2 regions of the Dyadobacter sp. HNCC25DJ187 genome follow, and region 2 is predicted to be linked to the other one. Evidence: riboswitches for the same ligand, from Rfam matches in the RefSeq annotation. Region 2 holds a riboswitch; the other holds the start of a gene.
What was found. A riboswitch is a leader RNA that binds a small molecule or an ion and turns the genes downstream of it on or off. The one in region 2 is predicted to bind S-adenosylmethionine.

Region 1: it holds a riboswitch for S-adenosylmethionine, as region 2 does, so the genes downstream of both, AC1XUE_RS01330 (cysteine desulfurase family protein) here and AC1XUE_RS06820 (YceI family protein) in region 2, are expected to answer to the same signal.

The regions. Positions count from the first base shown of each region.
Region 1 covers NZ_JBXHAT010000001.1:349,460-353,680, forward strand. The annotation lists gene AC1XUE_RS01315 (multinuclear nonheme iron-dependent oxidase) at 1-887, opposite strand, end outside; gene AC1XUE_RS01320 (chryseobasin-related MNIO class RiPP peptide) at 906-1,058, opposite strand; gene AC1XUE_RS01325 (HD domain-containing protein) at 1,149-1,724, opposite strand; SAM riboswitch class I at 1,825-1,919, shown strand; gene AC1XUE_RS01330 (cysteine desulfurase family protein) at 2,001-3,185, shown strand; gene AC1XUE_RS01335 (RNA polymerase sigma factor) at 3,231-3,818, opposite strand.
Region 2 covers NZ_JBXHAT010000001.1:1,643,376-1,647,596, reverse strand. The annotation lists gene AC1XUE_RS06825 (TonB-dependent receptor) at 1-1,576, opposite strand, end outside; gene AC1XUE_RS06820 (YceI family protein) at 1,867-2,505, opposite strand; SAM riboswitch class I at 2,717-2,816, opposite strand; gene AC1XUE_RS06815 (hypothetical protein) at 2,946-4,221, opposite strand, start outside.

The DNA of each region.
Region 1 (4,221 bases), 1.3 Mb from region 2:
ACTGTCAGGTTGTATGTTCGTAAGTGTGACTTAACGATAGCGTCCATTCGATTAAAATCTGACCGAAAATGAATTTGACTCTCTTCGGTGGCCAGTGCGGAGCCAAGCTGTTCGAGCACGACGAATTTCAGGTTGGGGCACAGTGGGATGGTTTCGTTCAGTAATTGAAAAACTTCCTCAGGAACGGCGTCATCATGTGTATCACGTCGGATCAACTTATCAGAAGCGAGTGCCTGTTCCCAACTTCCACCCGAAATATGGATTTCACGGACCCTCTCTAATGGATAAGCCGCAAGTAGTTGCCGGGCAGGGATATTAAAATTATGTATTTGGCAATAGACATTATGCAGATCAAGTATCAGGAACCCGTTCACTTTTTCGGTTAATTGATCAAGAAAATCTCCTTGCTTTTGCACTTCATCATAGGAATAAGCAAAAGCCAGATTTTCTAAGCCGACTGGGCATTGGCACACATCCTGAATCCGCGCCAGTCGATCTGCACCTAAATCAACTGTGTTTTGAGTAAAGGGTATGCTGATCGGAGCTCCCTTGTGAAAGTCGGTGCCGGTCATAAAACCAAAATGCTCAGATATATGATCGAATTGAAAGTCACTGCAAAATTTTGCCAGTTTATTGAGCCATTGTTGCTGCTCAGGCAGCCACTTTCCGGAAAATATGGAAAAATAAACACCGTGACCAACGAGCCGGTTGTTGCGAGCGTATTCAGCAACCAGTTCTACGAACCACGAAGGGATTTGCTCATACTTATGTAAGGCATCGAACGACCATTCGATTGCCTCAATTTTTTCCATCTCAAAAAGAGGAATGGACGCCAACAGAATATTGGCGTCCAGATTACATGATAGGGATGAGTAAATTTCACGCATGGAATGGATTTTATCTTATCAGCCCATACCACAACCCGGACATGGATCTACCTGTTTATTCTTGGTGACTCTTTCTCCTTCCGGATTGACGTCACTCACGCTGCAGGCTGTTACTGATGTAACTACCACAGCAGCCACTACGGCTTGTAAAACTGCTTTCGGAATTTTCATACGGCCAATACAATTATATTTTATAAAAGTTTCAGAATGATGATGCAGAACGGCCGGTAATGGTTGTAAACGAATCAACTTTTTTTGTAATTATTCTGTCCTTTTCAAATGAAGCTGTTGCCTGGCACGATCCAGGGTTACACAACAATTAATCAATAAATTAATATTACCTGACCGCATGTGATTCAGGATGTTGACCATTTCATGTAGATAAACGCGTGCAAAGCCCGGATCACCTTCAACGATGGATCGGGCGTTGTCCGTCAAATCAGCATATTTAATAGAATGTACAATGGCCGTGGTTTTTCCAAGCCTTTCCACTTCCCGTTTTTTTCTTTCTCTTCGATTTAGGTCCGGATAGGTTTCTTTCGTAAAAACATCGGTAATACCAATAACACCCTCCATAATAAATGACACCAATGCCTGGCTATAGCCCGTGGTGGTCAAATGGTCCTTCAGGTTGGCCGGCGCACAATCGGTATCTTCCAATAAATCGTGACACAGTGCGATTTCAATTGCACCTTCCGTTTTTTCATGAGCTGCCACCAATTTGGCCACTGCAACCAGATGATGCCAGTAGGGCAGTGGCTCATACTTTCTCTGCTGATCGCCGTGCCAATGTTTTACAAATTCTAAAAGTTTATGTTGTCTTGAAGTCAGATCCATACCACACTATTTTTGTTTCAGCTTATAAAGCCAAAAAAAATATACCGCTAAAATTTGTGTTTCTCAAAACATTAATATTACTTTGCCTATCGATTTAGTAGATTTATTGAGAATGAAGGGAGAGGTTAGGCTCTGTGATCTTCTGGCAACCTATTATCTTATTAAGGTGCCCCAACCTAATTCTATTGATAAATCCCGATATCCCACAAAGTAAGTGTTGGAGGCAATCACCGGTGGTTGTCTTGATTTTATGGAATTTTAATTTTTAGATTGTACATGGAGATATATTGTGATAATGCAGCAACTACTTCCCTTGACCCTTTGGTAATTGAAGCTATATTGCCCTATCTGACTCATCATTATGGGAATCCTTCGTCTTCACATTGGGCTGGCAGGACCGCCCGTGAGGCTATTCATGCATCCAGGCAAAAGGTAGCAAGCTTAATCGGAGCTTCAGCTGAAGAAATATTTTTTATGTCGGGAGCTACAGAGGCTAATAACCTGGCATTGACAGGCGCTATCCGATCAAATGATATCAGCCATGTCATCACCAGCAAAATTGAACATAAAGCTGTTTTACAGCATCTGTCGCATCACGAAAAGGCAGGAGATATAGAGGTCAGCTATGTGAAACTGGATGATTTTGGCAATGTGGATCTCAGACATCTGGAGGTATTGCTGGATCATAACCCACAATCACTGATCAGTCTGATGCATGGAAATAATGAAATAGGTAACATTACCAATATTAAAACCGTGGGGGAACTGGCTGAAAAGTACAATGCTGTATTTCATACGGACACCACGCAAACCATGGGCAAACTTCTCATCAACGTTTCTGAAGTGAATGTGGATTTTTTAGTAGGATCTGCACATAAGTTTCATGGTCCAAAGGGAATCGGCTTCATATATATCAACAAGCGAAATCAGATTAAGCCGCTCATTGTCGGAGGCGGTCAGGAGAACGGACAGCGAGGCGGAACGGAAAATGTTGCCGGTATCGTCGGCCTTGCCAAGGCACTGGAGGTGGCCTACAAAAGCAGGGCGGTTGTACAAAATCACGTAGCAACTTTGAAGAAACATTTGATAGCAAGTTTGGATGACCTCACTATCGGCGGGATTACATTCAACGGTGAAAGCCGTTCTGAAAGTAAAGGTCTTTCTAATATTGTAAGTGTTGCATTTCCTGCTTTACTTTCAGGAAGCCTGGTAAACCAGCTGGATCAGTTAGGAATCGCGGTGTCGGGTGGCAGTGCATGTTCGAATCTGCGGACCGGCGGTTCACATGTGATCAGCGCTATATATAAAAATCCTGATAAAGAAATCGTACGATTTTCTTTTAGCAAATTTAACACATTGGAGGAGGTGGATCACATTATTAAAGCGATCATCAGAATTTACCAGTCTGATCAGGCAGAAGATGTGCTGTCATTACAAGCTTCTATTCCGCTTGCATCATAAACTTGTACGAGCCAGTCTGCGATACAGGCAGACTGGCTCGTGTTATTAATTGAGATGACTGAATCGTTGCAGCCATAATTTTTTAAACTTGTCTATGCAATTGTACTTGAGCTTGGAGTACTTCACCGGGTCAGTTTCTCCAATTTTTTTGCCAATTTCTTCGGGCTTAAATCCCCAGTAAGCCCAATCCATAATTATTTCCCTGCAAGGTGAGCACATTCTGTCTAACAGCCTGATAATCTGACCCATCTCTTCCCTGGCTTCTATTTGTCCGGTAATATTCTGCGCTTCATCTCCTAATTCCGGGACCTCATCCATATACTCAATTTTACTTGATGCATGCTTTCGAATAAAGTCAACGGTTTTAAAATATAATATTTTGTAGAAATAGGTAGAAAGGCGACTATCTCCCCTAAAGGTTTCATTTTCAATGTGCTTTAATACCAGCATAACTGTGTCGGTATATAGATCACCCAGTGCAGTTTCGTTGAGTCCGGTCTCTGAATGAATTTTAAAAATATACCCTTTATATCCGTTAATGAGCTGATTAACACTTTTTTCTCTTTCAACACCACCATTTCTGAGTGCCAGAATCAGTGCTGTTTCATCATAATTACTTTGAAAATAATTCATAATGGTTTTCCATGTTTGGTTACGAATTGTGTCCTGATGATAGGATTATTCGGCCAGCGGAAAATCAACTTAAACGAAATGTATCGGCATACAGATTCCTTTTGTATCAAAAGTTAATTCTTGACACAATCAAATCATTTTGCCAAACTGTCGCAAACAGTGGATTTACAGATCATTGTTTCAACTACATCATCGTCCAGCATATAAAATATATCATCAGAACCTTTAAAGCGGGTTCCATGAAGTAGAACTAGAAACGTTGAGTGGTTGTGTTGCCGGAATGGCTGGGATGTTGATGTAATTACGAAAGTATTGATCTGGCTGACCAGACACAGAAATACTATGTGGATGACTTGGGAATATGTGAGTTGGTAGTCATCTGCAGCTTAGGTTGAATTTTAGT
Region 2 (4,221 bases):
TATCCAGTCCCCATACGGTTCTCAAATCTCCTTTGGAGTAGGAAGCAGACTCACCTGCAATGATCTGATAGGTCTCAACCCGGTATTGAGCACCAAAGGCTACATTTATTCCTTTTAGTGCTTTATCGAAGTACCGGCTGATGTCTATACTTCCTGTATTCTGGCTTGCATTATAGCTTCCGGCATCGAATGTTCTTGGTGTTTTCAAACCCAAACTTGCATTCAATGAATTAGTGATTACATTGCCAAAATCATTCTTTCCATATACATTCGAAATATCCACATCCCAGTCGCGGATTTTACCTTTCACACCGACTGCCAGCGATTTATCTGATATGATGTTTTCCATCGCAGGCAGAAAGCCGTCAGGATACAGGAAGGAGTTATTTCGTTCAGTCCACCCCGGCAAACGGTATACGGCAGTGAATTGTGAATTCCTGTGGCTGATTCCCCCGAAAGCATAAACTTCCGCATTTTGCCGTAAAGGAATTGCTGCATTAAAAAATAAAAGTGCATCCTTCGCTTTGTTCGATCCACTTGCACGACGGTCGAAAAAGTGGCGGTCAATACCTCTGCTTGCCAGAATTGCTTCGTCAATTTCTTTGGTGTATATAGCATCGTAATTACGGGTGTTAGCACCGCCTCCGTACACTGGTCCCAGGTATAATCCGGCATCGTCCCTTCCAGGCAATAACGAAATAGCCTGTGTTGCAAATTCTGCTGTGGCATTCAGATAGCCACCTGTTTTACCCAAAGCAAAACCATAATTGGCGTTGGTGCGGGTGCTGGTGCCATCACCACGCCGGCGGGTAGTGGCAGTAGAGCTGATCGTCAATTGTTCGGTGCTTTTACTAAGGACTATGTTGATTACACCTGCAATAGCATCGGAACCATACTGTGCAGCGGCTCCATCTCTCAGAATTTCAACTCGTTCAATGGCGGCAGTAGGTATGGAGTTGAGGTCATAACCTGTGGCACCGTTACCCAATCCACCCCAGTTGATGTTGGAGCTTTTGTGACGACGCTTGCCATTTACAAGTACCAGCACCTGATCTACCCCCAATCCTCTGAGTTGAGAAAGGTTGAGCGCCGATCCGGCATCCCCGGCGTTACTTCCATTTACGGAGTGAAAAGAGGGCGATACGTATTGCAGCAACTGCGTTATACTGACCTGCGGCGCTGATTCTAGCAATGGTTTCAGATCGATTACATCGACAGGAACAGGAGAATCGAGTTTGGTACGGTTCGCATTGCGTGAGCCTACAACCTGTACTTCGCCCAATGTGTGCGTACTTGCCTGAAGTGCCACATTGTATTCATTGGAAGCTTGGATCGGGACTTCGCGGGGAAGAAATCCGATGAAAGAAAAAATCAGAATTTCGCCTTTGATTACCGGTAATGTGAATTTTCCGTCTGCGTCGGAAATGGTTCCCTGACGGGTATTTTTGATCGTGACGTTGACTCCGGGCAGCGGCTCTCCATTTTCAGTGGCGGTCACCCGGCCTGTGATGATGCGCTGTTGGGCGAGCGATGCTGTGGCGATGAAAAGTAAAATAAGTAAAAAGTAGTTTTTCATTCAATGACAGTTTTGGAAGCCAGTGGAAAGCTTCGGGATTTTAAAAGCTGTAAATGGGAGTCAGGCTGCTGACTTGTAATGTATACCAGAAATTCGGATCTGGTTTGAATAAAGTGCGGTCAGGGAGATATTAACGTGATGCTGTAAACGTTGTTCTGATTTGATGATGCACGGCACTTTTACATTGACCTTTAAAGGACGGGGGAGCCTGCAGTTCCGGTCGATTTTTGAGATCTTTATAAAAGCGTAGTTTTAACTACCAAGCCAGCGCATCATCAAATCAGAAAAGTTTACTTGGTTTTGACCTTTGCCGTAGCGCCTGTTTCTGCCGCTACGAGTGATATATCCAGGTTGAAAATGTCATCTATTGCTTTATCACCGATGGATGAGAATACGCTTTTTGAGTTGTACTTGATATCATATTTGGTTCTGTCAATGGCGATTTTAGCTTTGCCGGTTATTTCTTTGCCGTTGCTGATTACCTCTGCCGGGAACGTGATGTCGTTGGTTACTCCTTTAATCGTCAGTTTTCCCTTTACATCGTATTTGTTGGTCCCGGAAGGCGTAGCCGATACGATCTGCAATTTGGCTACCGGATGTTTGTCGACAGCAAAGAAGTCGTCATTTTTCAAGTGACCAACCAGTTTTGCGTTGTATTCCGGATCAGTAATGTCCGTAACAGTCAGGTCTTTCAGGTTGATTTCAAAGTTGCCGCCTTTCAGTTTACCATCGTTCAGGATGAGCGATCCCTGCCTGATCGGTGCCGTTCCTGAATGTTCGCCGGTTACTTTTTTAGCATGCCAAACCAGCTTACTTTGTTTTGCATCCACTGCGTAAGAAGACTCTTTCACGTTTTTATCTGTGGGTCCGGTGAATGATACCAGCCCGAAAGCAGTCAGTGAGAGTATTGGAATAAGTATCTTTTTCATGTTGTTTTTGTTTAATATATTAATTCTATTGATTTTATAGAGTAAATGAGCTTGGTAAATCCGATCAGGATCTGCTAATCCCGACCGGGTTGTTGCTCACGGCGCTTTGCAATTAGCTTCGCCACTTGTCATTCGGGCAGCATTTCCCTTGGCTGTTAGAACGACATAGAACAGGACGAGTTGAACAAAAGATGTTGTGCATGATTTTGTAAATTTATAGTTCCTAAAACTTAGGCAGGTTAGCACTTATTCCACCCTGGAAAGTTGCTAAGAGTTCAATGAGCCTGTCTCTCCCTCTTTCTGTATAAATCCGTATTTACTTTGCAGGAAGTAATTGTAAGACGATGCAAAGGTAAGTTCAAGATTTCCTGATTATCAAAAAACAGACTTGATATTTTGGACTAAATCGGGAATTGTACCACAGAACCGTAAGTAGCCGATCACCATCCTCTTTTCTCTTCCAGCGGGTATTTCTTATCAATCTTCTTCAAAACAACAAAAATGGAGTCTTTGTTTTCATTTATACCTGATAGTACGAACTGGTCGGAATCACGTGGTTCGTACCTAAGCGTTAGTTGTATGGTACTGTCAGCACGGTTTTTAAGTTTGAATACCTTGTTGATTGTATCTGCTTCGTAGCCGTAGTAATGCCTGCCAATATTCCCGTAGTATTCTGTCGTACGAATGGAATTTTTTGTATTGAGCTTAAACGGCTTGTCAAGTTGTATGCTGATTGAATTGAACTTTTCAAATACCACATTTTGCCATCTTGTCGTGTCACCAGTAGCCTCGGGAACAAACCTGTCATTGAGTTTGAATTCAGACACCTTGTAAAAACCACTGATTCCCGCAAGTCCATTTTCGAGAGGAAGTTTGAATGATTTTCCACTTGCATACAGGTTCCAATACCCAAAACCACGATAAACTACGAAAAGTAAAATGAAACCGTATTTCAAAGTCAGTCTGGCATATTTATACCAGGTAGCCGGTAGTTCAAACTGTTGAACGTAAGTAAGTGCAACCGCTTTGTATTCAATAACAATCTGATAAAACTTATTTGCATCTCGAACCAGAAGCAGTAGAGAAAGGCTCAGCAGATGCAGGCTCGTGAGTTCCACACCGGCATTGTAGCCAATATTCACAAACCAGATAGGTAATAAAATCGCGATCATCATCAATGCTCCAAGCGTGGTCGTGCGACGGGACAACAGCAGCAGTGTCGCTACCAGTTCAAATATCCCTGCGAAGACTTCGAACACAGGGGAAACGCCGGTCGTGAGCCAATACAATTTACCAGGCGTGAAGTCTCCCAAATTTGTATTAAGCTGACTGATCGTCGGAAAGGGCATTTGCACAGGAAACACTTTGGCCCATGCAAACCACGACATGCGCAAGGCTACACCGTATCTTGCGGCGGCATAAAACCAATAGTACACCTGTTCATCATTTTTTCGTCTTTTATCGATCTGTTGCCAGAGCAGACCTGCAGCGATACATACCAGTACAGTAATAAACCACCCAGTGTAATTCTTTCCCTCCTGGCTCGCAAAAAACCAGGGTTTGTTTTGGGATACGACATCCAGCCAACGGAAGGGGTAAGCGTTGACATTGAAACCGGCGTCAAAGTTCTGCTTGTAAAACTCCGGATTAAAAGGAATAGTGCTTACCACAGCATATACCAAAGCTGCGCGCACGGCGATTTGTTCGTAGGCTTCC